One region of the Sphingobacterium sp. Mn56C genome, then DNA from elsewhere that is predicted to be linked to it. Evidence: riboswitches for the same ligand, from Rfam matches in the RefSeq annotation. Region 1 holds a riboswitch; each other region holds the start of a gene.
The links. A riboswitch is a leader RNA that binds a small molecule or an ion and turns the genes downstream of it on or off. The one in region 1 is predicted to bind S-adenosylmethionine.
Positions count from the first base shown of each region.

Region 2: it holds a riboswitch for S-adenosylmethionine, as region 1 does, so the genes downstream of both, ACL9RF_RS00215 (5-oxoprolinase) here and ACL9RF_RS10265 (methylenetetrahydrofolate reductase) in region 1, are expected to answer to the same signal.
Region 3: it holds a riboswitch for S-adenosylmethionine, as region 1 does, so the genes downstream of both, ACL9RF_RS12625 (O-acetylhomoserine aminocarboxypropyltransferase/cysteine synthase family protein) here and ACL9RF_RS10265 (methylenetetrahydrofolate reductase) in region 1, are expected to answer to the same signal.

Region 1 covers NZ_JBMOUC010000003.1:132,939-143,091, forward strand. The annotation lists gene ACL9RF_RS10250 (carbonic anhydrase) at 1-339, shown strand, start outside; gene ACL9RF_RS10255 (FAD-dependent oxidoreductase) at 449-1,723, opposite strand; gene ACL9RF_RS10260 (glutamine--tRNA ligase/YqeY domain fusion protein) at 1,818-3,482, shown strand; gene ACL9RF_RS10265 (methylenetetrahydrofolate reductase) at 3,707-4,663, opposite strand; SAM riboswitch class I at 4,718-4,815, opposite strand; gene rimM (ribosome maturation factor RimM) at 4,957-5,481, opposite strand; gene ACL9RF_RS10275 (30S ribosomal protein S16) at 5,647-6,180, opposite strand; gene ACL9RF_RS10280 (UvrD-helicase domain-containing protein) at 6,357-9,710, shown strand; gene ACL9RF_RS10285 (PD-(D/E)XK nuclease family protein) at 9,719-10,153, shown strand, end outside.
Region 2 covers NZ_JBMOUC010000001.1:33,522-43,674, reverse strand. The annotation lists gene ACL9RF_RS00255 (YqgE/AlgH family protein) at 118-681, shown strand; tRNA gene ACL9RF_RS00250 (tRNA-His) at 932-1,005, opposite strand; gene ACL9RF_RS00245 (hypothetical protein) at 1,210-1,407, shown strand; tRNA gene ACL9RF_RS00240 (tRNA-His) at 1,564-1,637, opposite strand; gene htpG (molecular chaperone HtpG) at 1,756-3,642, opposite strand; gene ACL9RF_RS00230 (TetR/AcrR family transcriptional regulator) at 3,818-4,399, opposite strand; gene ACL9RF_RS00225 (hypothetical protein) at 4,467-4,649, shown strand; gene ACL9RF_RS00220 (hypothetical protein) at 4,649-5,050, shown strand; SAM-I-IV-variant riboswitch at 5,102-5,196, shown strand; gene ACL9RF_RS00215 (5-oxoprolinase) at 5,261-5,521, shown strand; gene ACL9RF_RS00210 (DUF2891 domain-containing protein) at 5,570-6,679, opposite strand; gene ACL9RF_RS00205 (YceI family protein) at 6,906-7,499, shown strand; gene ACL9RF_RS00200 (helix-turn-helix domain-containing protein) at 7,594-8,154, shown strand; gene ACL9RF_RS00195 (FUSC family membrane protein) at 8,234-10,153, shown strand, end outside.
Region 3 covers NZ_JBMOUC010000004.1:291,838-301,990, reverse strand. The annotation lists gene ACL9RF_RS12635 (M3 family oligoendopeptidase) at 1-71, opposite strand, end outside; gene ACL9RF_RS12630 (homoserine dehydrogenase) at 182-1,363, opposite strand; gene ACL9RF_RS12625 (O-acetylhomoserine aminocarboxypropyltransferase/cysteine synthase family protein) at 1,396-2,703, opposite strand; SAM riboswitch class I at 2,956-3,065, opposite strand; gene ACL9RF_RS12620 (AMP nucleosidase) at 3,281-4,096, opposite strand; gene clpX (ATP-dependent Clp protease ATP-binding subunit ClpX) at 4,169-5,416, opposite strand; gene clpP (ATP-dependent Clp endopeptidase proteolytic subunit ClpP) at 5,420-6,115, opposite strand; gene ACL9RF_RS12605 (type I restriction enzyme HsdR N-terminal domain-containing protein) at 6,199-6,660, opposite strand; gene holA (DNA polymerase III subunit delta) at 6,827-7,837, shown strand; gene ACL9RF_RS12595 (YwbE family protein) at 7,868-8,074, shown strand; gene carA (glutamine-hydrolyzing carbamoyl-phosphate synthase small subunit) at 8,307-9,407, shown strand; gene ACL9RF_RS12585 (hypothetical protein) at 9,464-9,796, opposite strand; gene ACL9RF_RS12580 (hypothetical protein) at 9,915-10,153, opposite strand, start outside.

The sequences.
Region 1 (10,153 bases):
CACTACGGTTGTGGTGGTGTTGCGGCATCATTAAGCCGTCAACAATTTGGTGTAATCGACAACTGGTTATGCCATATTAAAGATGTTTACAGATTACATGCACAAGAAATTGATGCTATTGATAATCATGAGGATAAGGTGAATAAGTTAATCGAGCTAAATGTTAAAGAGCAGGTATTCAACCTGTGCACCACTTCCATTATTCAAAATGCCTGGAAAGAAAGAGAAGATCTTGCTATACACGGTATGGTTATTAATATTGGAACGGGTGAGCTTATTGACTTAGGCACAACCTTCACAAACAACCAAGAATTGGGTGAAGTTTTTGCTTATAAATAGCAGCGAATTGGCTACAGGCTGTAGGGAGCATATGGTAATAGCTCCTTACAGCCTATACCTTATAAAAGATAAAGCGAGACAAAAAACAGTTTTGTGACTGTGGCAATGCTTAATTAACAAATTCCCCTTTGTTATTAATCGCTTTTGTATAAGGATTAGCATACCTATCGATCAGTACCGCAAACTCGTAGGGTGTTACAGGATGTTCTAAGTCAAAGACACCTTTAAATTTTAAGCCCTGAGACCATTCCTTTTCAACTTGAGCATCAATCTCCTCCCCTCGAAACGAAACAAAACGGATAAGCGACAAAATATCTTTTAGACGGAAGGTTTCAGCCTGATTCTCTGCAAACCAAATCTTACTCCTGGAATAAAGCTGATGAAAAACTGGTCTTACTGCAGCTACAGAAACCGTTCCACCAGTATCTAGGCTATACCCCAGGTCTGCATTTTGCAGCGGCAGCAGGCCGGCCAAATATACCTTCTGCAAGGATTTAAAATTGGGGTCGCTTATCGATATATTCTTTGCAGGCAACAAACGAGCATCAAAAACCTGTAACTCGCTTTGTAGCTTACGCACATCAATACGAGTATAGTTGGTTTTGAAAAAAGCACAGTAAGCTGCTGCTGCGCCTACCGCCTGTCCGACAGTAAACCGTAATGGGATATACTCGGAATCATCCGCAGGCAATAACGAGGTAAAAAAAACATGCCCGATTCGGTATTGTAAAATATGAGCGAAGGTAAGGGCCATTGCATGGGTATTATGCGCTCCAAGAGCGACAATAGTGCGTTGCAGAGGCTCCGGTATAGCCTGTACCCTCTGCAACTTATCCGCTTTTTGCAAAGAATCCTGGCCCGCAACAAAGGCCGCTAAAGCTTGGTTCGCTGTAGCGTCGACAACGGCACGGAACGAATATTTCTTTTTATTGGACAACCTTACATCGATATATTTTTTACGCATAGCAAGCTTGCTCACCGATACATTCATCATAATGCTGAGTTTAGTCTCGGCCCTGGCGATTTCTTCCAAGGCATGCCTTACAACATCGGGATTCATTCCGCGCTTTGCCGCAATTGCTGTGGAATCGTTTTTCGTCTTGGATTTACTGATTTTCATCAGGAGATCTAACCATATTCCAGCATCCATATAATCATTAGAAGTTATAGAAAGCTGCTTTTGCGACAACTCTGCTGTAAATACATCCGCATTTACCACCCATAGTGTAGGTACATTCGAACGCGCAGCCTGAACTGCAGCGGCAAAGGCTTCTACGCTATTGCCGTACACTAATAGTGTAGGGCCTTTATCTTTAGCTATACCCATAAAAGGAACCAAACAGAGTAGTAACCAATTGATGTGGAAAGATTTTCGGTTTATCATATCCTAAAATACATATTTTCTACGGGGAATATATCGATAAAGATATTTTAACCCAGCATTGTTATGTTAAGGCTTAAATAGCTAACTTTGTATCATGATAGAGGAAGATAAATCATTAAATTTTATTGAAGAAATTGTCGAAGAAGATCTTCGCAATGGAACACATGACGGACGTGTACTAACACGCTTCCCTCCTGAGCCCAATGGATATCTCCATATTGGCCACGCTAAATCCATATGTTTGAATTTTGGATTAGCCCAGAAGTACAATGGTAAAACTAATCTACGTTTTGACGATACCAACCCGGTAAAGGAGGATGTAGAATACGTAAATAGTATTAAACAGGATATCCAATGGTTGGGATTTCAATGGGCAGAGGAATTATATACTTCAGACTATTTCGAGACCCTTTATCAATATGCTGTTGAATTAATAAAACAAGACTTGGCCTATGTTGACGATAGTACGGCAGAAGAAATTGCCGCTGCTAAAGGTACACCAACAACGCCGGGCGTTCCTACACCTTACCGTAGCCGTTCTATTGAAGAGAATCTGCAGCTTTTCGAAGACATGCGCGCAGGTAAATATAAAGATGGAGAAAAGGTTTTGCGTGCCAAAATTGATTTGGCAAGCCCGAATATGCATATGCGTGACCCTTTATTATATCGTATAAAGCATGCACATCACCACCGTACCGGCGATGCCTGGTGCATCTACCCTATGTACGACTTTGCGCATGGGCAATCGGATTCTATCGAGAAGATTACGCATTCCGTATGTACACTGGAGTTTGTTCCACACCGTCCGTTATACGATTGGTTAATCGACAAGCTTGAAATCTTCCCTTCCAAACAGTATGAGTTTGCACGTTTAAATATGACCTATACGGTAATGAGTAAACGTAAACTCTTACAATTGGTAAACGAAAAGCATGTAGAAAGCTGGGACGACCCGCGCATGCCAACCATTTCGGGTATGCGCCGCCGTGGTTATACACCTAGTAGTATTCGCAATTTTTGTGAACGTATCGGTATTCAGAAGCGCGAAAACATGATTGATATCAGCCTTTTAGAGTTCTTTGTTCGCGAAGACTTAAACAAAAGTGCATGGCGCCGGATGGCAGTTATTGACCCTATAAAACTGGTTATCACAAACTATCCTGAAGGACAGGTGGAAGAACTTGTTGGCGAAAACAACCCGGAGGTTGAAGGTGGAGAGGGCTCACGAATTATTCCATTCGCTAAGGAATTGTGGATAGAGCGCGACGATTTTATGGAAGATGCACCTAAGAAGTTTTTCCGCTTAGGCCCGGGTCTTTCTGTACGTTTGAAACACGGTTATATTGTAACCTGCCACGACTTTAAAAAGGATGAAAATGGTAAGGTAACAGAAGTACACTGTACCTATGTCCCGAACTCTAAATCGGGTGAAGATACCTCTGGCCTAAAGGTGAAAGGTACAATCCATTGGGTTTCAGTTGCACATGCGAAAGAAGTTGAGGTTAGACAATACGACCGTTTATTTCAAGTAGAGAACCCTGCTGCTGAAGAAGACTTCAAGGCGTCAATTAATCCTAACAGCTTACAGATTGTAGAAAAAGCATTTGTAGAGCCTGATTTGTTAAATGCAGAACCTGGAAAGGGATATCAGTTTATTCGTTTAGGATATTTTACCCTCGACAGCAAGTCAACACCCGACCATCTAGTGTTTAACCGTACGGTTACCCTAAAGGATTCTTGGGCTAAAGTTAATAAATAGGCCTTATACAACGGGTTATATAATGTATAGGCAGTAGGTGCTAAGTATTACCATAAAGCTTAACACCTACTGCCTATTTTTTTTTACGGCCTTGTTAAAGCACGCTAGCCGCAGTTTATACAAATAGCAGGTCAAGTCGGCCGTTGCCAATAACCAAACGGCAGCTCTTTTATACCGTATTTTTGGATAGGCTTTTACCCAAATCAGACCTTTGTTAACAAGAGTTAAGCTAAACGCGCTACAATCTTTTTGGTAGGGCCAGGGTTACTCATGGTGTAAAAATGCAATACAGGCACGCCAAAGTCTATTAACTCCTTACATTGCTGTACCAACCATTCCTCACCAACCTTGCGCACATCAGCGTTAGTCTTACATTGATCTACAGCATCACTTAAATCCTCCGGAATATCAAGGTGAAAGATTTTAGGCAGCGTAATCAGTTGTTTTTTTGTCGTTAGTGGTTTTAACCCCGGAATAATAGGAACATGAATATCATGCTCGCGGCATTTAATAACAAACTCCTTATACTTATCGACGTTAAAGAACATCTGGGTTACAATAAACTCGGCTCCCATTTCCACTTTCTTTTTTAACCATTTGAAGTCGGTATTAAAATTCGGAGCTTCAAAATGTTTCTCAGGATATCCGGCAACACCAATACAGAAGTTCGTATGCTCCGAGCTGACCACATCTTCGTGTAAGTATTTACCCTGATTCATGTCCAATACCTGCTGCAAAAGGTCAGTTGCATAGGCATGCCCCTCCGGTGTAGGAATAAAATCGGGATCCCCCTTACGTGCATCACCGCGTAATACCAATACATTATCAATACCTAAGAAGTTTAAATCTATCAGTGCATTTTCCGTTTCCTCTTTGGTAAAACCACCACATATTAAATGAGGCACCGCATCGACCTTATATTTATTCATAATAGCCGCACAAATAGCTACCGTACCTGGGCGTTTTCTATACGACACACGCTCTAAGAGACCGTTGCTATGCTCTTTATATAAATAATCTTCCCGATGGTAGGTTACATCTATAAAAGGAGGTTTAAATTCCATCAACTCATCCATTGTATTAAAGATACTTTGGATCCCCTGCCCTTTAGGGGGCGGCAAAAGTTCAAAAGAAAACAAAGTTCTCCCCTTTGCGTTCTTGATATGATCTACAATTTTCATGTTTGTTAGTTTTTAGGCTTAGAGAAAATGCACGTGAGTTAACAGTGATTCTTCAGCTTATCTTTCCCATATGGGTAGAATGCAGCACCTTGACAAGCGTCAGGTTGCTAAGGCTTCAGCGGGTCTAGTCCCTCTGCCTTTCTCTATAAGCGTCGCTAATATCGCTAATCAAATCAAGAAGTAAAAATTAAAAAAGAAAAAAATAGAAAGTAGTAATCAACAGGTCATAATTTGAAGCAGGCTTTAGCACAAAGAGCATAGGCGCCACGTATGCTAAAGCCTGCTGCAGTGCGTTACGCTTTATAGAGGTCTACCAACCCTTCCGGAAGATCTACTTCGAGCACTTCCTCTTCAGCATCAATCCCTAAAATTAAATCATCAGACAATGGAAACATCAATTCTTTGCCATCCATATCTACGGTAGCTATAAACTGCTGTGGCATTTCTTGAACATCAATAATTTCACCAAGCTCACCATGTTCCTCATCGACAACCAGGTAACCGATTAAGTCCGTATAGCGAAAATCATCGGGATCACGCTCCGGCATTTTATCGTTTGGTAAATACATTTTTTTGCGTACCAAAACCTGCGCCTTATCGATATGATCGATATCTTCGAAGGTAGCATAGGCCGTACTATTGGGGTGTAGCTTTATTTGATCAATAAAATAGGGTACTAATTTTTTGTTCACTTCTAAAAAGATTATATCAAATTCCAAATCCTTATAATCTTCAAATTCAAAAAATAATTGAACCTCCCCTTTAAGACCGCGTGTCTTACTTACATAACCAATATAAAAACTGTCTTCGTTTGTCATTTTCTTTGTTCAAAACACAAAAATACAAATAAACCTGTATATGCAGGTCCGAAAAAGGAAGGTATATGTTAACGGGCTAACTAAAAAGCTTTCAGCAAGGCATAAACGTAAAGAAGGTGCTCCTTTTTGGGAGCACCTTCTTTAAAAAATCTGTGTAGGTAAAAATTAACCTTCAGCAGATTCTGTGTTTTCAGCAGCTTCTGTTGCTTCTACTTCTTCTGCAGCAGCTTCTTCAGCAACTGGAGCATTTTTAGCAGCTACAGCAGCAGCTATTTCTTCTTTTTTCTTCGTCTCAGCGATAAGAGCAGCTTTTTTAACTTCCGCTTTAGCGTTTGCTAATCCAGCTTTTTTACCTTCAACACGTGAATCTTTACCTTCTACCCAAGCAGCGAATAATTCTTCTGCTTTAGCTTCATCGAAAGCACCTTTTTTCACACCACCTTGCAAGTGTTTTTTGTATAAAACACCTTTTTCTGAAAGGATAGTACGTGCTGTATCAGTAGGTTGAGCACCGCTATTCACCCATTTTAAAGCTTTTTCTACGTCTAAAACGATAGTTGCTGGGTTAGTGTTTGGGTTGTAAGAACCTAAACGCTCAATGAATTTACCATCACGTGGTGCACGTGCGTCTGCTACTACTACGTGGTAAAAAGGTTTTCCTTTTTTACCATGTCTCTGCAATCTGATTTTAGTTGCCATGTTTTATTATAATTTATGTATTCAACATATCCCCCGTACAACATGTAAGAGGGGACGCAAAGATAAAAAGATTTTTTGGTATTTTAATAACGTTCTTTATAGATTACTAGACGAACAGGATAACATTAGTATATTAGTGAATTCGTAATAATATAAACGTACAATAAGATAACACATTGGCAGCACCATTAAAAATACTGAAGGCATCAGCGGGTTCAGGGAAAACGTTTAGCCTCACTTTGCATTACTTATCGCTGCTATTGGCGAATGAAAATAGCTATAGAGAAATACTAGCCGTAACTTTTACCAATAAGGCTACAGCCGAAATGAAAGACCGTATCCTGTCGGTATTACAGGGCTTAGCCATCGCAGACCCAAGCAACCGGATTGAAAGTGTGCGTAGCCTATTATTAAAGCAAAACCCTTCCTGGACAAGCAACAGTTTAAAGGATAATGCTTATCGGGTGTACCGTAAAATCCTGCACGACTACAGCCATTTTACCATCAGTACGATCGATGGATTTTCGCAAAAGGTAATTCGTAGCTTCACCTATGAACTTAACCTGGATGCAGCCTATAAAATCGAGATGAATACCAATAAGGTTAGAGCAGACCTGACGGTGATGTTAAATCAGCTGCTGGATGAACGTCCGGATTTGCTGGATTGGATAATTGGTTTTGCGGAGAAAAAGATTAACAATAACGAGAACTGGAACTATCGGCAGCAGTTGATGAAACTTGCAGGCCTTATATTCTCCGAAAACTTCCAGGAATTTGATGGTGCTTTAATTACCGCTGATACGCATCGTATTTTCAACCTTTTAAACAAGGAGGTAATGGAAAAAACAGCCGATTTTATGGAGGCCTTAAGTACCGCAATTGGTGCTTTTCAGGCATGCTATCGGCAGCTGCAGGTCGATGAAGGCGACATGAAAGGTAAATCGAGAAATAAACTCGTATCGGCAAGTAAGGTATCCACGCATGTACATAAACTCTCCACCTCCGATACGGCAAAACTTCTGGACAAATTTATTGGGTTAATCGATAATGATGATGCCTTTACGGGCCAGGATAAACAGGTTCGCTATGATCTTATGACGGCTTTTGCTCCAGTCTTGGCACATTTTGAAAACTTAAGACAATTTTTTCCGAGTTACATTGCCTACCAAGCGGTACAAGGAAACTTGTATTACTTGCGTCTATTAAAAGAGATGAGTGACCTTTTGAGCACTTGGCGACGTGAAAATGGGGCTCAACTGATATCGGACTCTCAGATTTTACTGAATAAACTAGGCCTGGATAATCATAATGACCCTACCTTTATATGGGAGAAGATAGGAAACCGCTACAAATATTTTTTGTTTGATGAGTTTCAAGATACGTCTCGAATACAATGGAAAAACTATAGCCCTTTATTGCTGAATGCCCTCGGCGACACGGAAGGTATACGCAACGAGCATTTGATCGTAGGCGATGTAAAACAAAGTATATACCGATGGCGAAATGGCGATTGGCGCATACTTTTACAGCAGGTGGAAGAGCAGGTAACGACAACTTTCCATTTAACCGAGCACAATAAGTCAAACTTTATAGAGAACGGCACCTTAGATACCAACTTCAGAAGCCTCCCTAATATTATTGCATTCAACAATTATGTGTACGAAAAGCTCCCGTTGTTGTTGCAACAGGTGCTTAATGAAAAGGTGCGGAGTGAATTAAACGAGGAAGGGCAAACCTGGTGGCATAATTCGCAGAATGATGCCATGTTGATAAAGGCTTACGAAAATAGCCGACAGGAGATTCCGGAGGATAAAGCTCAAAATACGGAAAAACAGGGCAGCATAGAAATTGCCTATATTCCGGTCGAATCGGGTTCACGTCGTAATAGGCAGGTCGAAGATCAGGCGATTGATAGGCTGTGCGAAAAAGTGGGCGAGTGGATAACTACGGGGCGCTACGAGGCTAAACAAATTGGTATTTTGGTGCGTAGCAATGCACAGGCACTTGCGGTAATAAAAGCCTTAATGGCGTACAAAAATAATAGTGGTATAGCTTTGGAGGTGATATCTGGTGATGCTTTATCGTTGGCATCCAACGATGCAATACGGCTATTGCTGGAAACGCTATATGCTATTGTTTATAATTCGGATAAGCACAGCATTCATCTAGCCCGTATAACCTACCTTTACCAGATTTTACAAACTGGAGAGCACTTCGATGCGGCATTGTGGTTAACATTTAAAAACAATGCTATTCAGGAGCTTAACAGCATACTGCCGGCTGCATTAATTGAGGGTTGGGAGCTTTGGCATAACCTTCCTTTGGTGCATCTTATCGAAAAACTAATCGAGGTATATGGCTTTACTTCCTTAGGGAATATACACCTACCTTACCTGCTTACCTTTAAGGATATAGTTGCCGGCTTTACGGCGAATGGCGAACGTGGCATAATACAGTTCTTAGAATTTTGGGAGGAGGATGGATTTAAATCCGTATTACCATCAAACGGCAAAGTCAATGCCATCGAGGTTACCACCATCCATAAATCAAAAGGCTTAGCCTATGATGTGGTAATGATTCCTTTTGCCTCTTGGACTATAGATGGCATGGTAAACGGCGACTTTTGGATTACAACCGAGAATACGCCATTTGCGCAGTTGGGGAAAATTCCGATTAAATACAACAGTAGCCTCGCCGAATCGGTGTTCTACAAGCAATATTATGAAGAAATGCTGTTTAACTATATGGATGCTTTGAATACGCTCTATGTGGCGACCACCAGAACGGTCGAGCACTTGTACATAACAGCACCGGCATTTAAAGAAATTGTAGATACTAAAACAAAACAGGTTACAGGGTACGACATTAAAAACGAGTTTATTTCGGACACCTTATTTCAAATATTAGATTCCGATAGCGCCCCATATCCGTTGGAAGATGGCTGTGTTCAGGTAAACCAGATTATTCCCAGGGTCCAATTAAAGGAAACGGAAAATCAGGAAAGCACCACTGCCCTGCAACGCTATCCGATATCGCAGGCTTTGGAATCGGCATTAAACAAATCCAGCAAAAGAAATTTAAATACCATTCTGATGCTGGAGAAAGCTTCGCAGTATGGTATTCTTGCACACGAAATCATGTCGGAAGCTAGACAGGAACAGGATATCGAAAAAATCGTTTCCCGGTTTATTCAAGAGGGTATTTTGGCTCTTGAGGATAAAGAACTGCTGCTAACGGAGGTATATCGGGTTTGGCAGCACCCCCAAATTCAGCTATGGATGCAGGGGAATTTTAAAATTTGGAACGAGGCTGCAATTATTACCGCAGCAGGAAAAACCATCCGCCCTGACAAGGTATTTACGAGCAAGGAGGAAACGATAGTCCTGGACTTTAAATTTACCAATGACGACTATATCGAGCATAAGTATCAGGTGGATCAATATATGCATGCATTAAGGAACCTCGGTTACCAAAACGTATCTGGGTATCTGTATTATGCCAAATCAAATAATTTAGTAGCAGTTAAATAAGATAGTCTATGTACCCACCATTTTTACGATCTGTAGCAGAAGATATCAAAACAAGATTTGGCAATGACCTATCGGATATCGCCATTATATTTAATAATAAACGCCCGATCAGCTACCTCAAAAAGCATCTTGCCGAGGTGTATGGAAAAGCGATTTGGTCGCCACAGTTTTTTACCATACAAGAATTTGTTTCCCTATCGTCGAACTATGAAGACGTATCGGCATTAACGCAGTTTTTCTACCTTTTTGAAATTCACAATACATTGCTTGAACAGGAGGGTTTGCCCACCGAAACGTTGGAGGATTTTTACCCTATTGCTGAAATTATTCTAAGCGATTTTGGGCAGTTGGACTACGATCTTGTGCATATAGACCATATTTTTATGGAGCTTTATGACAATAGCCGTATCGATTTAGAATTTCAGTACCTAAGCAAGGAGCAG
Region 2 (10,153 bases), on a different contig from region 1:
GACAAACTTACTAAAACCCCCGTAAAACATTGTCATGTTTAGGGCCTTTTTACGGCTTTGTTTCCTAAAGTTCTTACTTTTGTGTAGCTTTAATTATAATATCTAATACGAATAAGTATGTTTAACGAAAACACACCTGAACAAGGACGTCTCCTACTCTCGGAGCCCTTTATCTTAGACCCAACCTTTGAACGTTCTGTGGTGATGCTGTGCGAACATACTACAGCGGGTTCTTTAGGCCTTATTCTGAACCATAAGTCTCAGTTATTGTTATCGGATATTATCGCCGACCTTAGCGGTATTGACCTTCCCGTATACCTTGGCGGACCGGTAGAAAACCATGCCTTATTCTTTCTGCACCGTGCCTACGATAAACTCAAATCGGGAACATTAATTCACAACGATATCTATTGGGGTGGGGATTTTGATCTGTTAAAAATATTACTGCAGGAAGGGCTTATTGGAGCACAGGAGATCAAGTTCTTTATCGGCTATTCAGGATGGGATCCGCATCAATTGCATCAAGAGATTGAACAGAATTCCTGGGCTGTACATCAAAAATACGATAGCGATCTTATTTTTCTTTTAGACGGAGAAGATTTATGGAAACAGGCATTAATAAGTTTAGGTCCTAAATATGCACATGTGGCTAATTTTCCTAAAAGCCCTTTTCTAAATTAAAACCACGACCATCGTATATCGAAGAGCTTTTGCCAGCAGCTATCCCGCTCCGTAATACTGCATCCCATGTTTTACTAGATGCACCCAAAGGCGGAGCAACGAAACAAAATCCTGCAGCGACCGACCCCCTTTAACCTTTTAAAGCCAAGCATCTACTACGGTTAGAACCCAAACCGTCTATTGCCGAGCCAACGGAGCGCCAGGAATATTCCGTATACAAAAAAAGGAGTCGCTAGGACTCCTTTTTTAGGGTGGATAATCGGGCTCGAACCGACGACCCCTAGAACCACAATCTAGTGCTCTAACCAACTGAGCTATACCCACCATGTGTCATAAAATCCCGCTTAGATGTACTAATATCGAGGATTTCGACAAATGTAAGACGTTTTTTTGATATATAAAAGTGCATTTTTTAGATTATTGACAAATTATGATTTTTTACAATTACATCGGATCACCAGCTCTGCAGTCCGCACCACGTAAACCCCTCCTTATCAACAACTATGGAAAAGGAATATTAAGTTGTGTGTGGAAAAAGAGCCATCAAAAAAAAGTAAAATAAAAATAAAAACCGCAAAAACAGGAAGCACGCTAGCAGCAGAAGGGTCATACGGAGGGAAAACAACTACAAGCAGGTTACCTGTTAAACCCTATATTGTCGGTTATTTTGAAAGAACAGCGTACATCCAAAAGCTAAACTCCGAGCCGTCCTACAATACATTATAAACAACAGGGCTAAGGCTTAAAATTTTGCAAAATCAAGACCTGGCTGCTAAGCCGATCACCCTACCGGAGCCCTGCTATAGAAATGCCACAGCATTCGGGTTTCCAAACAATGGGAAGGATAAAAAAAAAGCCTCTCTAAAAAGAGAGGCTTCACAGGGTGGATAATCGGGCTCGAACCGACGACCCCTAGAACCACAATCTAGTGCTCTAACCAACTGAGCTATACCCACCGTGATTTTGTGATACAAAAGTAGTATAAAACTGCATATCGTGCAAATGTTTTCAAACAAAAAATCCTCATGAGGTTTTAAACACATGAGGATTAAGACATTATTTTTTTAAATCGGCTTAAATAAGCGCTACACTACGTTTTACAAAGGATGTAAGATCCGCGCCGGTCAATAAACCACGGGATAAAAGAGCCAAATCAAAAGCCTGTTTTGCCAAAACCTGGCCCTCATCTTCCGAACTTTCCAAAATACGTTTTACCAAGGGATGGTTACCGTTAATACTCACCTTATAATTATCAGGCAAGTTACCGTAGAAGCCCATGCCCCCACCCGTCTTAGCCATATCCTTCATACGACGCATAAATTCATCTAAGGTAACAGAAACAGGCAAATCATCCGCATGTAAGGCTTCCACCTGCACGTTCATATCCGTACGATTTATGGCCTGCGTAAAGAGCTCAGATGCCTTTTTGCTTTCCTCTTCGGTCAACACCAATTCAATTTTTTCATCTTTCTGAATCAATTTATCAATGATATCCGAATCCACACGCTTCAACTGCACCTTCTCGCCTCCTTTTTGTTCCAGATATGAAGCAAAGTGTGTATCTAAAGGACCATCTAATACCAACACCTCATAACCTTTCGCTTTTGCGGACGCGATAAAACCATCCTGCTGCGCCACATCACTGCTATACAAGTACACAATGTTACCATCTTTGTCTGCTTGAATATCTTTTACCTTTTCAAAGTACTCCTTGATGGTATACTTCTCGTTATCGGTATTTTTAACTAAGCAGAAGTCATTTGCCTTCTCCGCAAACTTTTCATCGCTCAGCATGCCATATTTAATAAACAAGCCAATATCCTCCCACTTCTCTTCAAAACCTTTACGATCGGTTTTAAAGATCTCTTGCAACTTATCCGCAACTTTTTTAGTGATATAGCTATTTATTTTTTTAACGTTACCATCAGCTTGTAAAAACGAACGCGAAACATTCAATGGGATATCCGGTGAATCGATAACACCATGTAACAACATCAAGAACTCAGGAACGATATCCTTAACTTCGTCGGTAATAAATACCTGGCGCGAGTATAACTTAATTTTATTACGCTGTACCTCTAACTCATTTTTAATTTTCGGGAAATATAAAATACCCGTAAGGTTAAACGGATAGTCTACATTCAAGTGAATCCAGAACAAAGGTTCATCGGTAGAATAAGGATACAACTCTCTATAAAAAGCCAGATAATCCTCATCTTTTAATTCCGACGGAGCTTTTGTCCATGCCGGGTTTGTATTATTAATAATATTATCAACCGTGATGGATTTATATTTAGGTTTACCCTCTTCGTCCTCGCCATCCTCAACCGACGACGTTTTAGTGCCAAAGCGAATTGGTACCGGCAAAAACTTAGCATATTTATCTAAAATCTCCTGAAGTCGAGCCTGTTGTAAAAATTCGGTCGACTCGTCATTGATATGTAAGATAATATCTGTTCCACGTGTGGTACGCTGTCCCGCCGAAATTTCATAGGATGTACTACCATCACAAGTCCAGTGCGCCGCCGTAGCCCCATCCTGATACGATAAGGAGTCAATTTCAACCTGATCGGCAACCATAAATGCAGAATAAAAGCCCAAACCAAAGCGACCGATAATCTCATTCGCGTCGTTAGCCTCTTTAAATTTCTCCATAAATTCAGTTGCCCCCGAAAAAGCAATCTGATTAATGTATTTTTTTATCTCCTCAGCAGTCATACCAATACCATTATCCGAAATAGTAATGGTTTTTGCGGCCTCATCAAACTTAACATCAACGATTAAATCGCCAACCTCCGCATTATACTGACCTAAAGATGATAAACGTTTAATTTTCTGAGATGCATCCACAGCATTGGAAACTAGCTCTCTTAAAAAAATCTCATTGTCTGAGTATAAAAATTTCTTAATTACCGGGAAAATATTTTCCGTATGGATCGATATACTACCTTTTTCCTGCATATGTTTTAAAATTTTATATGTGCATTAATTTATGTAAAAAGCCTAGCAAGGCTTGTTCCAATACCCTAAATTAAGACATGATGTCAGTTTGCAACGACTTTATGACAAAGCGTAACACAAAAAAAACAATTCGCTCATTTTTTTTGTCAGCATGTGCAGCAGCACGAGGCAGCAATTAGGCCATATAAGGTTTAAAAAGCGATTCCACCGCCCTTTTATACTGTTGGAAAGCCTCCTCGCCATCATGTCTTTCGGTTAAGGCATTATGTGCAAGCCAAAAATCACTGACAATAAATAAGAGTCGAACCAAATCTTTTTGGGCTCCTGTCGACGGTAACACCCGAAATACACCTATGGCCGACAAATGCTGAAACAACATTAAAAACTGTACCTCGCGCTCTTGGGTAAGCTGGAAATAACGGTCGCGAATAGCCGGAATCCAATTTCCAATTTCCACGAAATGCAGAAACAGAAAACTGTATTTTCTATGGATGTGAAAAGATTGCCTCAGGTATTTTTCAAAACCATCCAAATCCAATATGGTGCCCATACGGAGCAAAGACAACAGCCTGTCGAATTCTTCAATCAAACCTTCAAATAAGGCTTGAATAATATCTTCCGTATGCTTAAAATGGTAATGCAGGTTTCCGGCACTAATCCCCAATTGTGCAGCAATATGTCGGGTCGTAACCGTACGAATTCCTTCGGCATTATACAGGGTCAATGCAACCTCAAGAATGCGATCTTTTGTTTTCATACCCAAAATTAGAACATTTGTTCTAATTTTGAAAACTATTTGTATTTTTGTAAAAAATAGTTGCGAAATGAAAAGGAAACAAAATTTTATTGAACGTAATATGGCGGAAATAAAGAATACACTATTTCCAGAAAACGAACAGGACAGCACCCTGCGAAAAAATGCGAAGAAATTTGGCTGGGTTATGTTTTTACTCTTAATGTTATGCAGCACCATTACTATGCTTATTGCCGTATCCTTTGCACATTAATGCGGCAATTTATCGATCCTTTTGTGGTCTTCTATGCGAGCAGCTGGTTGCTTATACGTTATACACGGAAGATGGGATGCCCAATTCCATGGCTCAACAATTGGCTTACCGACTTTGTATTTGTCCCCCTTATTTTGCATTTTATGCTGATTGTGGCCTTAACAATCGCCGGCAACCGCTTTCGTTTCCGCTTTCCGCTGGTACAAATTATGGTTGTTTGTCTGTATGTAGCTATTGGTTTTGAATATATTGCCCCGAAATACACCAGCTACAATACTGCCGACTGGGGCGATGTACTGGCATATTTTCTGGGTGGTATAGCGTTTTATTATATTCACCAGCCTTATACCCTAAGGTTACATCGCAAAAAAAACTTAAAAATCGATAAAACAATAAGTTAACTAATAAAAAAGTAAAAAAAATTTGTAATTACAAAAAAGACTACTAGATTTGTAGAGTATTCAGAATTGCACGACGCAATACCAACCGAGTGCAGTCACCGCGGTGGTAAAACAATACGGGTTTTCGACCAAAATAAACGTTTAAAAACGCTTATTTTCCAAAACAGTTCTGATACGATTTATGGTTTAACGGCTTAAATTTTAAATGGTATGTCAACTACACAACTTTATCAGCATCTCTTTGATAAGTTCAGCAGCTACAGTGTTGAGGAACTTATCCAATTTAATAACGACACCGTAAACAGCGAAGGCTGGGGCTCGAGCAAAGCAGCATTCCGGACGGCCATATTGGCTGCCTTCTCACGCAAGGGCTTAGATTTATCGCAGATCGTAAGTAAGGAAGATGGTTTCACGGTAGTGAAGTATGTTTCTGTACGACTGGAAAACAATGTACTCATTCCAAAAGAATAACCTAAATAAAAAAAGGGGCCTACCTATTACGTTTGCCCCTTTACACGTTTATTCGCCCTTACTAATGCCGTATAAGGCAAACGTACCCAACCAATGCGAGCCCATATAGTCGTCTTGTGTTGAAAGATTAGGTAAGGAAAAATCAATATGCGCTTTCGCCAACTTACGCAGGTGATACAATTTCGGACTTGTACTTGCGATACCATATAAACAGGCTGCCCTACTGTAATTTAATCCATCCAGGTGCACGAGGTGCCCATCGCTACGATCTTTAACAATGGCAGGAGCTAAACTAAAATTGCTGGCATAGATATTCGGTAAAAATTTATGAAGCCAATCCTGGTAGTCATTTGCATCCAGTATTTTAGCCATTAAATACGCCTCCTCCAAACAGGGTGACAGGAAGTCAATACCACTCGGTTCGTACGCCAAATCACAATTCACATCTTTTTCAAATAACCGCTTGCCATGCGTTATAATAGCCTCCTCAAAATCTTTATCGCCCACAGTACGCGCATAATCCAGCGACAAGGATAAGCCAAATGCCGAGTTTATATGCTGCCCGTTACGTATGGGGTAAACTAAATTAGGCAGGTAGGCTTTATACCGTTCCACCAGCAAGCTTACCAACGGCTGTAACGCCGTTTTCCACCGCTGTGCATCAGTATCCTTCCAGGTATACAGACTCTCTTGTAGCTTAAACAACCAAGCCCATCCATAGGTACGCTCGAAACTTGTATTATTTACATCATTAAAAAAGGCCATTTCTACGGCTACATGCTCGGGTGTAATATGCGAATTTAAAATCGCACGCACCGCACCCGATTTATCAAGGTCTGGAAAACGCTGCATAAGCGTTACAATAGACCAATAACCATGTACCGAAGAATGCCAATCGAAACAGCCATAAAATATAGGACGTAATGCTTTAGGCGTTTTTAAGTCGCTGACAGCGCCAATTGTTTGCCCCAGTTTATTGGGGTACTCCACAGTTAAACAATGTGTAGGCAGTGCAAATATATGCGCTGCCATTTGCTGGTCTAATGTCGCTGTATAGGCGTCATTAGCAGATTTTCCCTCCTGATTTGTTAATTGTTGGCAGCTGAGTAATGTGGCACAGATACTGGTAAAGGCTAAAGATGGTAGATATCTTTTCATAGCATGGTACAAGATTAGTTTAAAATATAAAACCAAGTTAAGCAATAATCCCGTAGGCTAAAGCGCTATTTTAATTTAGGCGAAGTAAAGGGTACACACCGGAAAGACTATAAACGACACTACCATGACAAACAAAAAACTGTTTTTTTTATTTCTTAATCTAGATTAAGTTTGGTGCTAAAAAAGACTACCACCTTTGTCGAACAAATAAAAACAACAAGAAGATATGAAATTAATTTTTAACGTAATTGCAGGTTTACTTTTGTTAACAAATGTATCCTTTGCGCAAACAAAATGGTCTGTAGATCCCGCACACAGCAACGTACATTTCGAAGTGAAACACTTAGGGATTTCCTTTGTCGACGGACAGTTCAAAAAATTAGAAGGAGCCGTAGAGTCTACAAATGACAAAGATTTTAACCTGGCGAAAATAAACTTCGGTATTGATGTGAATAGCATAGATACGCGTATTGAGATGCGCGACAAACACCTTAAGAGTGATGATTTTTTTAATGCCGAAAAATTTCCTCACATCACCTTAAAAAATGCAGTTTTAAAACGTGAAGGTAAAGGCGGGAAATATGTTTTAACCGGAGACCTAACTTTACGTGACGTTACTAAATCGGTGAAATTTGATGTGGTACAGCATAATGGCACAATCACTGACCCATGGGGCAAAACCAGAGCAGGATTTACAGCCTCTACCACGATCAATCGTTTAGATTATAATATCAAGTATAACGATAAGTTGCCTGATGGGGTACCAGCCGTAGCTGCGGATGTTAAAATTGTAGTAAACGTTGAAATTGTTAAAAATTAAGTCATAATTTTACCATTACGTAAATATATAAGGTCGTCAGGGTTATCTTGACGACTTTTTTTTATTAAGTTTATATCGCTACATAATTAGAAAGATGGAATTAGCGGTGAAAAACATGGTCTGCCCAAGGTGTATTTCGGCAGTGGAAGATATTTTAAATACCCTACAAGTCGACTATAATACAGTCGACCTTGGAAGAATACAACTTGTAAAAAACATAACTCCCGCAAAGGTAGCGGCTATAAATTCGGCGATACAAAAAATTGGCTTTGAGCTGATCTCCAATCCAAAAGAGAGCTTAGTGCAGGATATCAAAACCCATTTGATTGCGTTGATCCATGCTCCCGATAAAATTGAAAACCCTAAACTATCGGTATACCTGAGCGAGCGTTTGTCTGTATCTTACCAGACTTTAAGTTCGGTATTTTCGGCCATGGAGCATAGCACCATTGAGAAGTATTTTATCCAACTAAAGATTGAAAAAGCAAAGGAGTGGTTATCTTACAAACAGTTGTCTTTAAAAGAGATTGCCTACAAGCTTAATTATAGCAGTTTAGCACATTTAAGCAAGCAATTTAAGGAGGTTGTCGGTGTATCGGCATCCCAATACCGGGAGGAACAAATGATAAATCGCAAACACTTGGACGATATTTAGTGAAATTTTGCCGGCTGTTTTATTAAGCACATTAAAATTATTTACTTCCTTTGTATCCATAAATTTGAAGGCACAATAGATGAAGAAAACAGAAGAAATAAGCAGTTTTTTTTATGGTCAATATTTTGCTGAGGGGCTACGTATTACCTTAGGAACCATTATCCCGGTAATTGTATGTGCGCTGTTTGGTCAATTTCTTACAGGAACGCTGATTTCTTTAGGCGCTTTAATCGTAGGCCTTTCGGATACCCCCGGTGCGCCAAGCCATCGCCGCTTTGGCATGATTTACTGTACCTTAATAGGGATGGTAACGCTCACCGTCACCGCATTAGTTAACGACAATATTATACTGATGGCCATGGTTATTGCTGTATTTTCGTTTCTATTGTCTATGCTTGCCGTATTTAATGCCCGCGGTGCCACCATTGGTACCATGTGTATTCTGGTAATGCTTATCAACGTTAAGAGCAACCATCCTTTGTCTGAGGAGTTTTTATATATCGGCTACTTCGTTGTTGGCGCCTTTTGGTACATGCTTATCAGTTTCTCGATTATGCAGGTTCGCCCCTACCGCTTAGCGCAGCAGGAAATATCGGAAACTATTATTCAGGTTGCAGATTACACCCGCCTGAAGGCCAACTTTTATGATCTTAAAAAGGATATTGATGAGAACTATATAAAACTTATAGAGAAGCAGATTTCTGTCAATGTACACCAGGAAAATGTGCGTAATATTCTTTTCCAAAGCAAACGTTCGATTAAAGATACAACCAAAGAGGGGCGTTTTTTAAGTTTAATCTTTAACGATGTGGTCGATATTTTCGAGCAGAGTATGACTACACATTATGATTATGAAAGTATACGAACGACCTATGGGCCATCGGGTGTACTGGATAAGGTGCGTAGCATTATTATGAAGGTATCTCACGAACTGGATAATATAGGGTACAAAATCAACGCGAATAAAACCCCTAAACCCCTTTATGATTTTGATGCCGAGATCGAAAAATTACGCTTTGCTGTAGATGAATTCGATAGAAACAACCCGGTAACATCCTATCCTTTAAAAAAGATTATTATCAATATCCGTACGATGACAAAACATGTGCAGGATATTTTTCAATACGGACAATTTAAGCTTGTTGACTCCGAAAGTAAGGAAAACGAGGACTCCGAAAAATTCACCAAAACTGAAGCCCTAAATTGGCAAAGTTTTAAAGATAACCTAAGTTTAAACTCGTCGGTATTTCGACATGCCTTACGGATGTCTATTATGCTGTCGGGAGGGTATCTATTTTTAAATTATATCGACTACCCCAAGTTTGGTATGTATTGGATATTGCTTACGATTTTGGTTATCCTTAAACCCGGTTTCGGACTTACGAAAGAGCGTAATGTTCAGCGTTTAATAGGCACCGTAATCGGCGGTATCATCGGTGGTATAATATTAATGACTATCCCCGATCCAACGGCCAGGTTTGTAATTTTAATATTCTTCTTCCTTATTGCGTATAGCCTTTTCCGCATAAATTATATTATGGCGGTTATTTTCATGACTCCCTATGTTCTTATTATGCTGAGTTTCACAGGCGTAAACACCATAGAAATGGCCAAGGAACGTATTCTCGATACCTTTATTGGTGGTACGGTAGCGTTTTTATCGAGTTATATTATTTTCCCCAATTGGGAGAGTTTTCTGATTAAATCGAATATGCGTAATTTACTTATCGCCAACTACCATTACCTGGCGCAAGCGATACAGGCATTAGCGGGGAATGATTTAAAAAGGGCGGATTACAAACAAGCCCGTAAGGAGGTTTACATCGCTTCAGCGAATATGGGATCCACCTTTCAACGGTTATTGACCGAACCCAAATGGCGGCAACATATCACCAAGGAGGTCAATAGGTTCGTTATTTTAAACCACGTATTTTCATCGTACGCAGCAACATTTATGACGCAGTTGGTCAATGCGCAAACCGAAGACTACAACAACAGC
Region 3 (10,153 bases), on a different contig from region 1:
TCAATCTGTTCCCAAGTAATATCTAAGTCTTCTGAGATAAATGAACGGGGTTTTGCTAATGTTTTAATCATACAATTTTCAATTGCTTCAGCGCAATTTAATCATTTGTTGGTTAAGTTAAGGTAAAAAAGCACTTCCCAGGCTAGGGAAGTGCTTTGAACAATCATTAGGTTAATGATGTTTAGAGTATTTCGGCAAGAAAGTACCCTGTTTGGTTAATTAAATCTCTTTTTGCGAACACTTCGCCAATGTTAATCTGTCCGATTACATACTTATAGTTTTCGCCATAAAAACGTTCCGAAATACTTTCAAAGTTCAGCTGCTGCAGCAGCGCTTCATCCTCATATCTGAAGTACGCTTTTATACTATAATTGGTAGAGTACGCCAACTCCTGTGACTCCAAGTGTTTTTTATACTCATAGCGGTAGTCGTAGCGTAAAGCCGTAATATCCGATAATACGGCAGAACCCGTCGGGTGACCACCGGCACCTTTACCATAGAAAAACTGCTCATCCGCAAATGCTGCCTTTACCAAAACACCATTGTTTTCATTTTCTACATTATACAATAAGTTATCCTTGGAAATAAACTTCGGTAAAACATACAACACAACCTCAGCATTATTAACTTCTTTGGCCAAAGGAATCAGTTTTATTTTGTAGTTCTTCTCTTTAGCATACCGAATATCCGCATCGTTTAATTTGTCGATTCCTAAATTTAAAACCGCCGTAGGATCAATAAATAAACCATAAGCATGAGATGCCACAATAGCAAGTTTATATTTAGGGTCGTAACCGCCAACATCCAATGTAGGGTCAGTTTCAGCGAAACCCAATTCTTGCGCTTTTTTCAAGGCAGCCTCGTACGTTTGGTTTTCATTGAAAATCTTCGAAAGAATATAGTTTGAAGAACCATTAAAAATACCACTTACCGAATGTAGCAACTCGTTGTTATAATACTCTTCAAGATTACGAATAATAGGAATACTGCCACATACAGCACCTTCATACAATAAAGACGTGCCATACTGCTGTTGTATCTCGGTAAGCTCCTCCAAATGAGTAGCGATCATTTTTTTATTTGCCGACACCACATTCTTACCCGAAGAAAGGGCTCTTTTTGTAATTTCAAATGCTGCATCCGCATCGTCAATCAACTCTACAACGGTATTAATTTCAGAATCCCCCAAAATTTTTTCAGCATCCGTAGTAAAAAGTTCGGCAGGAAGACTTCTTTTTTTATCTGCATTCTTGATTACAAATTTCTTGATCTCAAGGTTCAGGTTTTTAGTTTTGATAATGTCATATAAACCTTGGCCAACGACGCCAAAGCCAAACATACCAATCGTAAGTTTTTTACTCATTTCTATCTCTTTCCCTATTTATATATTTTAAGCTATTTTATTTTATCGAAAGCCTGCTGAAGATCATCTTTAATATCATCAATATGTTCAATACCAACAGAAAGACGCAATAGACCCGGATAAACTCCAGCAGCCTGTTGTGCCTCATCGCTTAACTGCTGATGTGTTGTTGCTGAAGGGTGGATAATTAGCGTTTTTGCATCGCCTACATTCGCCAAATGACTGATTAAGGATAGGGAGTCAATAAATTCATTTGCTTTTTCAGCACCACCTTTAATCGTAAAAGATAACACCGCACCATAACCATTCTTAAGATACTTCTGCGCACTTAGATGATACGGGTGGCTTTTTAGTCCAGGGTAACTAACTTTTTCTACCTGCGGATGCGTTTCTAACCACTGGGCAATTTCCAAGGCATTATCCACATGGCGTTGTACCCGTAAGGATAACGTTTCTAAGCCCTGTACAAGCAAAAATGAGTTGAAAGGCGATAAGGCCGGGCCAAAGTCGCGAAGACCCTCCACACGCGCTCTAATAGCGAATTGAATATTACCAAAAGGGCCATTTTCGCCAAACACATCCGAGAATACTAAACCATGGTAACCCTCTGAAGGTTCTGAAAACTGTTTAAATTTCCCATTGCCATAATTATAATTACCCCCATCGATGATAACGCCACCAATACTCGTACCATGACCACCAATCCATTTCGTTGCCGACTCTACCACCACATTAGCACCATGCTCAAATGGTTTAAATAAATAACCCGCGGCACCGAAAGTATTATCCACAATAAACGGGATATCATGCTTACGTGCTACGGCAGCAACTTTTTCAAAATCCGGAATATTGTAGCTCGGGTTACCGATAGTTTCTACATATATCGCTTTTGTTCTATCGTCGATAAGGCTCTCAATAGCTTCAGCATCTGAGCTTCCAGCGAAACGAGCTTCAATACCTAATCTTTTAAAAGCAACCTTAAACTGATTGTAGGTACCGCCATATAAGTTCGCGTCCGTAACAAAGTTATCACCTGCTTCCAAGATGTTATTTAGTGCAATAAACTGCGCTGCCTGTCCGGAGGCCACCGCTACAGCGGCTACGCCACCCTCCAACGCTGCAACACGTTTTTCGAAAACATCTGTTGTAGGATTCATAATCCGCGTATAAATATTTCCAAACTGCTTCAAAGCAAAAAGATTTGCACCATGTTCTGCATTTTCAAACACATACGATGAAGTTTGATAAATAGGTACCGCGCGCGATCCTGTTGTAGGATCTACTTCCTGGCCAGCGTGTATTTGTAAGGTCTCGAATTTAAGATTTTTATTATCAGCCATTTCTTTTCAATTTTATGGATATAAAGTACAATATTAATTTTTAAGTGGTGGATTGAAGGTGGTCGTCTTCTGCAGGCACAATTATCTTCTGCCGATTAGAGGCATAAAAATATTGTCCAGACGACTAACGCATTCGGGTGCAGAAGGTCGCCTTAGCCTTAAAAAGCTGCATAAAGATGGTAACCAACATCGGTGTGTCGGTAAAGTTTGCAAGAAATAAGGTCACGTAGTATTTCATATAGTTTGCTATTTAATTTATAGTCTCCAAGACATAACATCTTGGACAGGATTTGGCACCTTTTCAAAAACTGATGGTTGCCAGTGGGTCGTTGAGCCAGTCTCTCGCCACTTCTTTATAAACCAAAACCTATATGTTTAGAGGTATTGATTAGGTCGACATTATATAATGCCGAACACAAATATAGAATAAAAAATAAAAATTTAAAATTAAAATGGAAAAATTAAAATAGGAGGTGGCAGTAGTCAGAGCAATGGACGCTGCTTAGGGGCTGCCACCAGCATATAAGGTTTAAACGCTCTAAAACATCTTAAGTTATAAACTATTTTTTAGCCGAGTTTAAAACTTAAGATGTTTAACGGTTAACCCGTTGTTGATAAGTTGTTTTATCGCATCGATACCGATTGTTAGGTGTGTTTCGACAAACTTTGCGGTAACCGAAAGATCCGACTCAATAGTTTTTACACCCTCCGGAACCATAGGTTGATCGGATACCAGCAGCAATGCTCCGGTAGGGATCTTATTTGCAAAGCCCACACTAAATATCGTTGCCGTTTCCATATCCACAGCCATAGCACGAATAGATTTAAGGTATTTCTTAAAGTTTTTATCGTGTTCCCAAACCCGTCTGTTGGTCGTGTAAACCGTACCAGTCCAATAATCGCGTTCATGATCACGGATCGTAGTAGAGATGGCTTTCTGTAAAGCAAAGGCCGGCAATGAAGGCACCTCAGGTGGGAAATAATCGTTGGAAGTACCTTCGCCACGTATTGCCGCAATAGGTAAGATCAATTCACCTACGGCGATTTTCTTTTTTAGTCCGCCTGTTTTCCCTAAAAACAAAACCGCTTGAGGGGATATGGCCGATAAAAGATCCATCACCGTAGCCGCCATGGGGCTACCCATACCAAAGTTAATCATGGTAATACCATTGGCCGTACAGGCCTGCATAGCCTTATCTTCCCCATATATAGGCGCATCGTCGTGCATGGCGGAGAACATTTTTACATACTTCGAAAAATTTGTCAATAAAATATAGGCGCCAAATTCTTCCAAAGGCATTCCCGTATATCTCGGCAACCAGTTGTTTACGATATCATTTTTTGATTTCAGTCCTGGTGTTATCGGACTATCTACAGTTTTTTTCTTGTTCATACTAATTTCGTTTATATATTTCTGTCTATTAAAAACAAAACCCCTCACATTTTCAGGTGAGGGGTTTTGATGCTAAGCAACTTTGAGCTTTTTCATATCAGACTTTGCAAATTTTTTCTTTGCATACTCCAAGGTAATATGGAGTGTCTTATCCTCACGATCATCTTTCGATGTCGGTATTTCAAACATCGCATCGAGCATAATGGCCTCGCAAATACTACGCAAACCACGTGCCCCAAGTTTAAAATCCCAGGCTTTATCCACAATAAAATCAAAAACCTCCTTATCGAATTTTAAATTTACGTCTTCGTATTCAAACAGCTTAATATATTGTTTTACCAATGCATTTTTAGGCTCCGTTAAAATACTTAATAAGGTCTCCTTATCCAAAGGATTTAAATGGGTAAGGACAGGTAAACGACCAATCAATTCAGGAATTAAACCAAAGCTTTTTAAATCCTGTGGTGTAATATACTTGTATAAATTGTTTAAATCGATCTCTTCTTCCTCTTCCACCATTTTGTACCCTACAGTTTGGGTTCTTAAACGGTTGGCAATTTTTTTCTGTATACCATCGAAAGCACCACCACATATAAACAAGATATTACTTGTGTTTACAGTGATCATCTTTTGGTCCGGATGTTTACGTCCGCCTTGCGGTGGTACGTTCACATTCGTACCTTCCAAAATCTTTAACAAGGCCTGTTGAACGCCTTCACCAGATACGTCACGTGTAATAGATGGATTATCACTTTTGCGTGCAATCTTATCAATTTCGTCAATATAAATAATGCCACGCTCCGCAGCGGCCACATCATAATCTGCTGCTTGTAACAAGCGTGTCAAAATACTCTCCACATCCTCACCTACATAACCAGCTTCCGTTAAAACAGTGGCATCGACAATAGAAAAAGGTACATTTAATATTTTAGCAACGGTTTTTGCCAATAAGGTTTTTCCGGTACCCGTTTCTCCAACAATGATTAGATTCGACTTTTCAATTTCAGTTTCATCGGCACTTGATTTTTGATTCAGCCTCTTGTAGTGGTTATACACGGCGACGGAAATTACTTTTTTAGCATCGTCCTGACCGATAACATATTGGTCCAAATGTTGCTTAATTTCTAAAGGGCGAATCAATTGCAAGGTTGTCTGTAAAGACTTGTTCTTCCGTTGATTCAATTCCTCCGCTAAAATTTCACCAGCTTGTGTTACACAACGATCACAGATATGCGCCCCGTCACCTGCAATAAGCATTAAAGCTTCATTTTTGCTGATACCACAAAAGGAGCAATGTATATCTTTGTTACTTTTACTCATTCGTTATTTCTCTTTTTTAGGTGCTAACACCTCGTCAATCATTCCAAATTCCTTCGCTTCTACAGCTCTCATCCAGTAATCTCTATCGGATGATTTTTCTACCCATTCGTACGATTGACCAGAGTGTTCCGAGATAATGCTATAAAGCTCTTCTTTAAGTTTCATCATCTCCCTAAGGTTAATCTCCATATCCGATGCTACACCCTGTGCACCCCCCGAAGGTTGGTGAATCATAACGCGTGAGTGTCTTAATGCAGCACGTTTACCTTTGGCACCCGCAACCAACAAAACAGCGCCCATAGATGCCGCAATACCTGTACAGATTGTAGCAACATCCGGTGAAATATACTGCATAGTATCGTAAATTCCTAAACCGGCATATACACTACCACCTGGCGAGTTAATATAGATCTGTATATCCCGCTGCGCATCTGTAGATTGTAAAAACAACAACTGAGCCTGAATAATGTTTGCTACCTGATCGTTGATACCATCGCCCAAAAAGATAATTCTGTCCATCATAAGACGAGAGAACACATCCATTTGTGCCACATTAAGCTGTCTTTCTTCAACAATATAGGGCGTTAAATTCGTAGGCAAGTTTGTTTCTACACGGCCAATAAAGCTATCAACATGTTGACTTCCAATTCTGTGGTGTTTTATGGCGTATTTTCTGAATTCGTTTTTATCTATATTCATTTTCTAAACTTTCTATACTTTCTAATTATGTATTTATTTAATAAGGACTAATATAAACTGTTTTTCTTAAAAAAAGATAAACTTTATGTCTCCTTATTGTAAATTGGGAGTTCGTCTATAAAGGTATAGGTAGACGTCACAAAGTCTACCTTAAAGAAGTAATGCTCCAAACCGTTACTTACCAATAACAAGGGGATTTTATGGATGCTGTTGTAATTGCTAATCTGTTCAAACGTTTTACTCGTTATTTTTACGTCTGGAGCCTTAAATTCGGCCAGCAGAATCTTTTCTCCCTTCGTGTTATAAATAAGTAAATCGCTACGTTTTTGTAAATCATTTAAAACCAATCCACCCTCAATTTTCATTAAAGTTTTGGGGTACTTCTTAAACTGGTGGAGGAAGTGCACCCAATGTTGGCGAACCCATTCCTCTGGCGTTAACAACAGATTTTTTTTTCTCAATATATCAAAAACATAAACTTTTTGTTGTATTCGAGAAAGTTTTAAGGTTGCCGGAGGTAAGTTTAATGCTGTGGGTTTAAACATAGGCAAAGGTATTAATTTTTGTAAGTAAAAACAAATTTGCAGGATACGGTTAACAGCCGCCTATAGGAGACATTTTCGCTGGTATAGCGCGATAATAGCTGCCTATAGAGGCATACTTTGCTTTGGCTGAAAACCATTTCAACAAAAATGTTTATTTTCGCAGGGTATGAATGCACAGTCTATATTAAATGATATTAAAAATAGGAAATATAAGCCTGTTTACCTCTTACACGGTGAGGAATCCCATTATATAGATGTAATTAGCGATGCTGTAGAACATACGGTACTGGCGGAGGGACAAAAGGGCTTTGACCAGACGGTTTTGTATGGTAAGGAAACCGATTTAATACAAATAGTGAGCGCAGCTAAGCGTTTTCCGATGATGAGCGATTACCAGGTTATTGTGGTTAAAGAGGCACAAGCGCTGCGCTGGAAGGGGGATGATGAATTTTTGCTGAAGTACCTCGAAAATCCTACGCCCTCCACAATTTTGGTGTTCGCCTATAAACACGGCAAATTTGACAAACGTACCAAGCTATATAAGGTTATAGAGAAGGTAGGTGTGGCCTTTGAATCGGAGAAGCTGTACGACAATAAGGTTGCGGCTTGGATACAGGAGGAACTTCAAAGGGAACGCCGTAAAATACATCCACAGGCTGCCGTGCTGATGGCCGAGTATCTGGGGACAGATCTTTCAAAAATTACCAATGAATTGCAGAAGCTTTTGTTGAATGTACCTGCAGATAAGGATATTACAGTCTTGGATGTGGAGCAAAATATTGGTATAAGTAAGGATTTTAATGTCTTTGAACTTAATACAGCCTTAGGGAAACGTGATATGGTAAAAGCCATACAAATTGTGGATTATTTCGCCGCCAATCCGAAGTCTAATCCATTTGTCGTGGTGGTAGCTGCCCTTTCCGGATACTTTATTAAGGTATTGAAATACCATTACCTGTCGGATAAATCGTCGCCAGCTGTAGCCAAGGAATTGGGGGTACACCCTTTTTTTACGAAAGACTACGATGTTGCAGCGCGCAATTTTAACCGACGCAAAGTTTTTGCTGTAATATCGGTGTTGCGGGAGTATGATTTAAAATCTAAAGGCTTGAATTTAGGCCTCCATACGGGGGATGGTGACCTTATGCGGGAGATGGTTTTTAAAATTTTGAGTTAAACATAAAATAATAATAAACAAAAAAATATAATGAGCAACGGGAAGACTAGAGCCGATATTAAGCCAGGTATGTTGGTGAATATAGTATTGAAGAAAGATCAGCGCACAGGCGAGCTGACAGAAGGTATTGTTAAAGATCTGCTTACTTCGGCGCCTTTTCATCATAGAGGTATTAAAGTACGTCTTACCGACGGACAGATTGGAAGGGTGCAGGAAATTATTGAAGATGACTTTTAAATCCGCTGCTATACCTATTAATATTTAATAATTAATTTTCACTTTTTCATTTTTATTTTTACCTTTGTCCCTCGTGAAAATTGAAGTTTTATATTTGATTTCCGAAGACATTTTATTCAATGTTTGCATTGAAATATCAAATCATTGATACAGTTAGCCCGTTTATGGGCTTTTTTTATGTCCAAAATTTTAAATCAGAAAAAAGGCAACAACTTATTATTTAACATACATAATGACCAGCTACAGTAAATTACCCGCAATTTTAGTTTTACAGGATGGAACTGTCTTTCATGGCAAGGCTGCCGGAAAAATCGGAACCACAACTGGAGAGATTTGTTATAATACGGGAACAACCGGGTATCAAGAGATTTTTACCGATCCGTCTTATTATGGACAGATTATGGTAACCACCAATGCGCATATTGGTAACTATGGTATCGATGAAGACGATGCCGAATCCGACAAGATTCAGATAGCTGGATTGGTATGTAAAAACTATAATATCAATTATAGCCGTAAGATGGCTGATGAATCTATTCAGAGCTATTTTGAAGCACAAAATCTAGTTGGTATTTCGGATATCGATACCCGTTCTTTGGTGCGCCATATCCGCGATAAAGGGGCGATGAATGCGATTATCTCCTCGGAAAATTTAGATGTTGAGGCTTTAAAAGCGCAGCTAGCCGCAGTACCTTCGATGGATGGTTTGGAGCTGTCTTCAAAGGTGTCTACGACCGAGCCGTACTTTTATGGTGAAGAAGAAGCACCAACGCGTATTGCTGTGTTAGATTTAGGAATTAAACGTAATATTCTACGTAACTTCGACGCTAGACAGGTGTATGCAAAAGTATTCCCGGCAAGAACAACATTTGCGGAGATGGAAGCTTGGGGTGCTGAAGGGTATTTTATTTCAAATGGTCCTGGCGATCCATCGGCGATGGATTACGCGATAGATACGGTAAAAGAAATTATTGCCGCCGATAAGCCTATGTTCGGTATCTGTTTAGGTCACCAAATCTTAGCCTTGGCCAATGGGGTACGCACACAAAAAATGTTTAACGGCCATCGTGGTATCAACCATCCGGTAAAGAATATTATAGCAAACCGCTGTGAAATAACTTCACAGAACCATGGTTTTGGTGTAATCCGTGAAGACATTGAAAAAGCAGCAAATATTGAGGTAACGCATGTTAACTTAAATGATCAGTCTATTGAGGGCATACGTTTAAAGGATAAAAAAGCATTTTCTGTACAATATCACCCGGAGTCTTCTCCAGGTCCACATGATTCACGCTATTTATTTGATGATTTCATCAGTATGGTAAAAGGATAATATTAAGGCCTTCTCCACGGCAAGCGGAGAAGGCCTTTTTTTTAAGACATCCTTGATTAATCCAGTTTGCCACCAAAGGTAACCAAAACCATACCCGCTACAATAACAAATATACCTAAGGTCTGCATCCAAGAAATACCAGTTTTAAAATAAAGTGCCATGGCTAACTGCACCGTAACAAAAGTGCCACCCGAGCATAGCGCGATTACTATAGGTTGCGATACATTTTTGAAAAGTTGTATTAAAAACCAGCTGGCAGATAGTAGAATAATATTGCCTATGATTAAGGCATGCCAATGATATTTCGGGTGTATGCCACCCAACTTAAACAGTATGCTCGCCATAATCTGACAAGCCCAAAAGGCGAGGAAATATAGATAATACGTCATTCTTTAATTTAGAAAGTCTAAATGTATAAAAAACGGTAACAATAATTCCTATTTATGCCGTAAAAATAGTGCGTTTCAGGAAAGCAGAAAGCTAGGAGCCAATGCAGGAGCTTTCGCCCTAATCGTATATTTGGGGGCTTTCTAATAAATCGGTTACATAACCTAAGATTTCAGTTTCATTATGGCCATCCTCCAGCATAGAAAATGTTAAATAAGCGGCATAAATTTCACTGCTAAACAGGCTATGTTTATCCTCAACAATAGTGTCTAAAATGTCTTCTCTCAGATCCAAACCTATAAACTTAAGCTCATTGTGAAGGTTTGTGGCAATTGACTCATGGCATTCGCCCGAAGCAA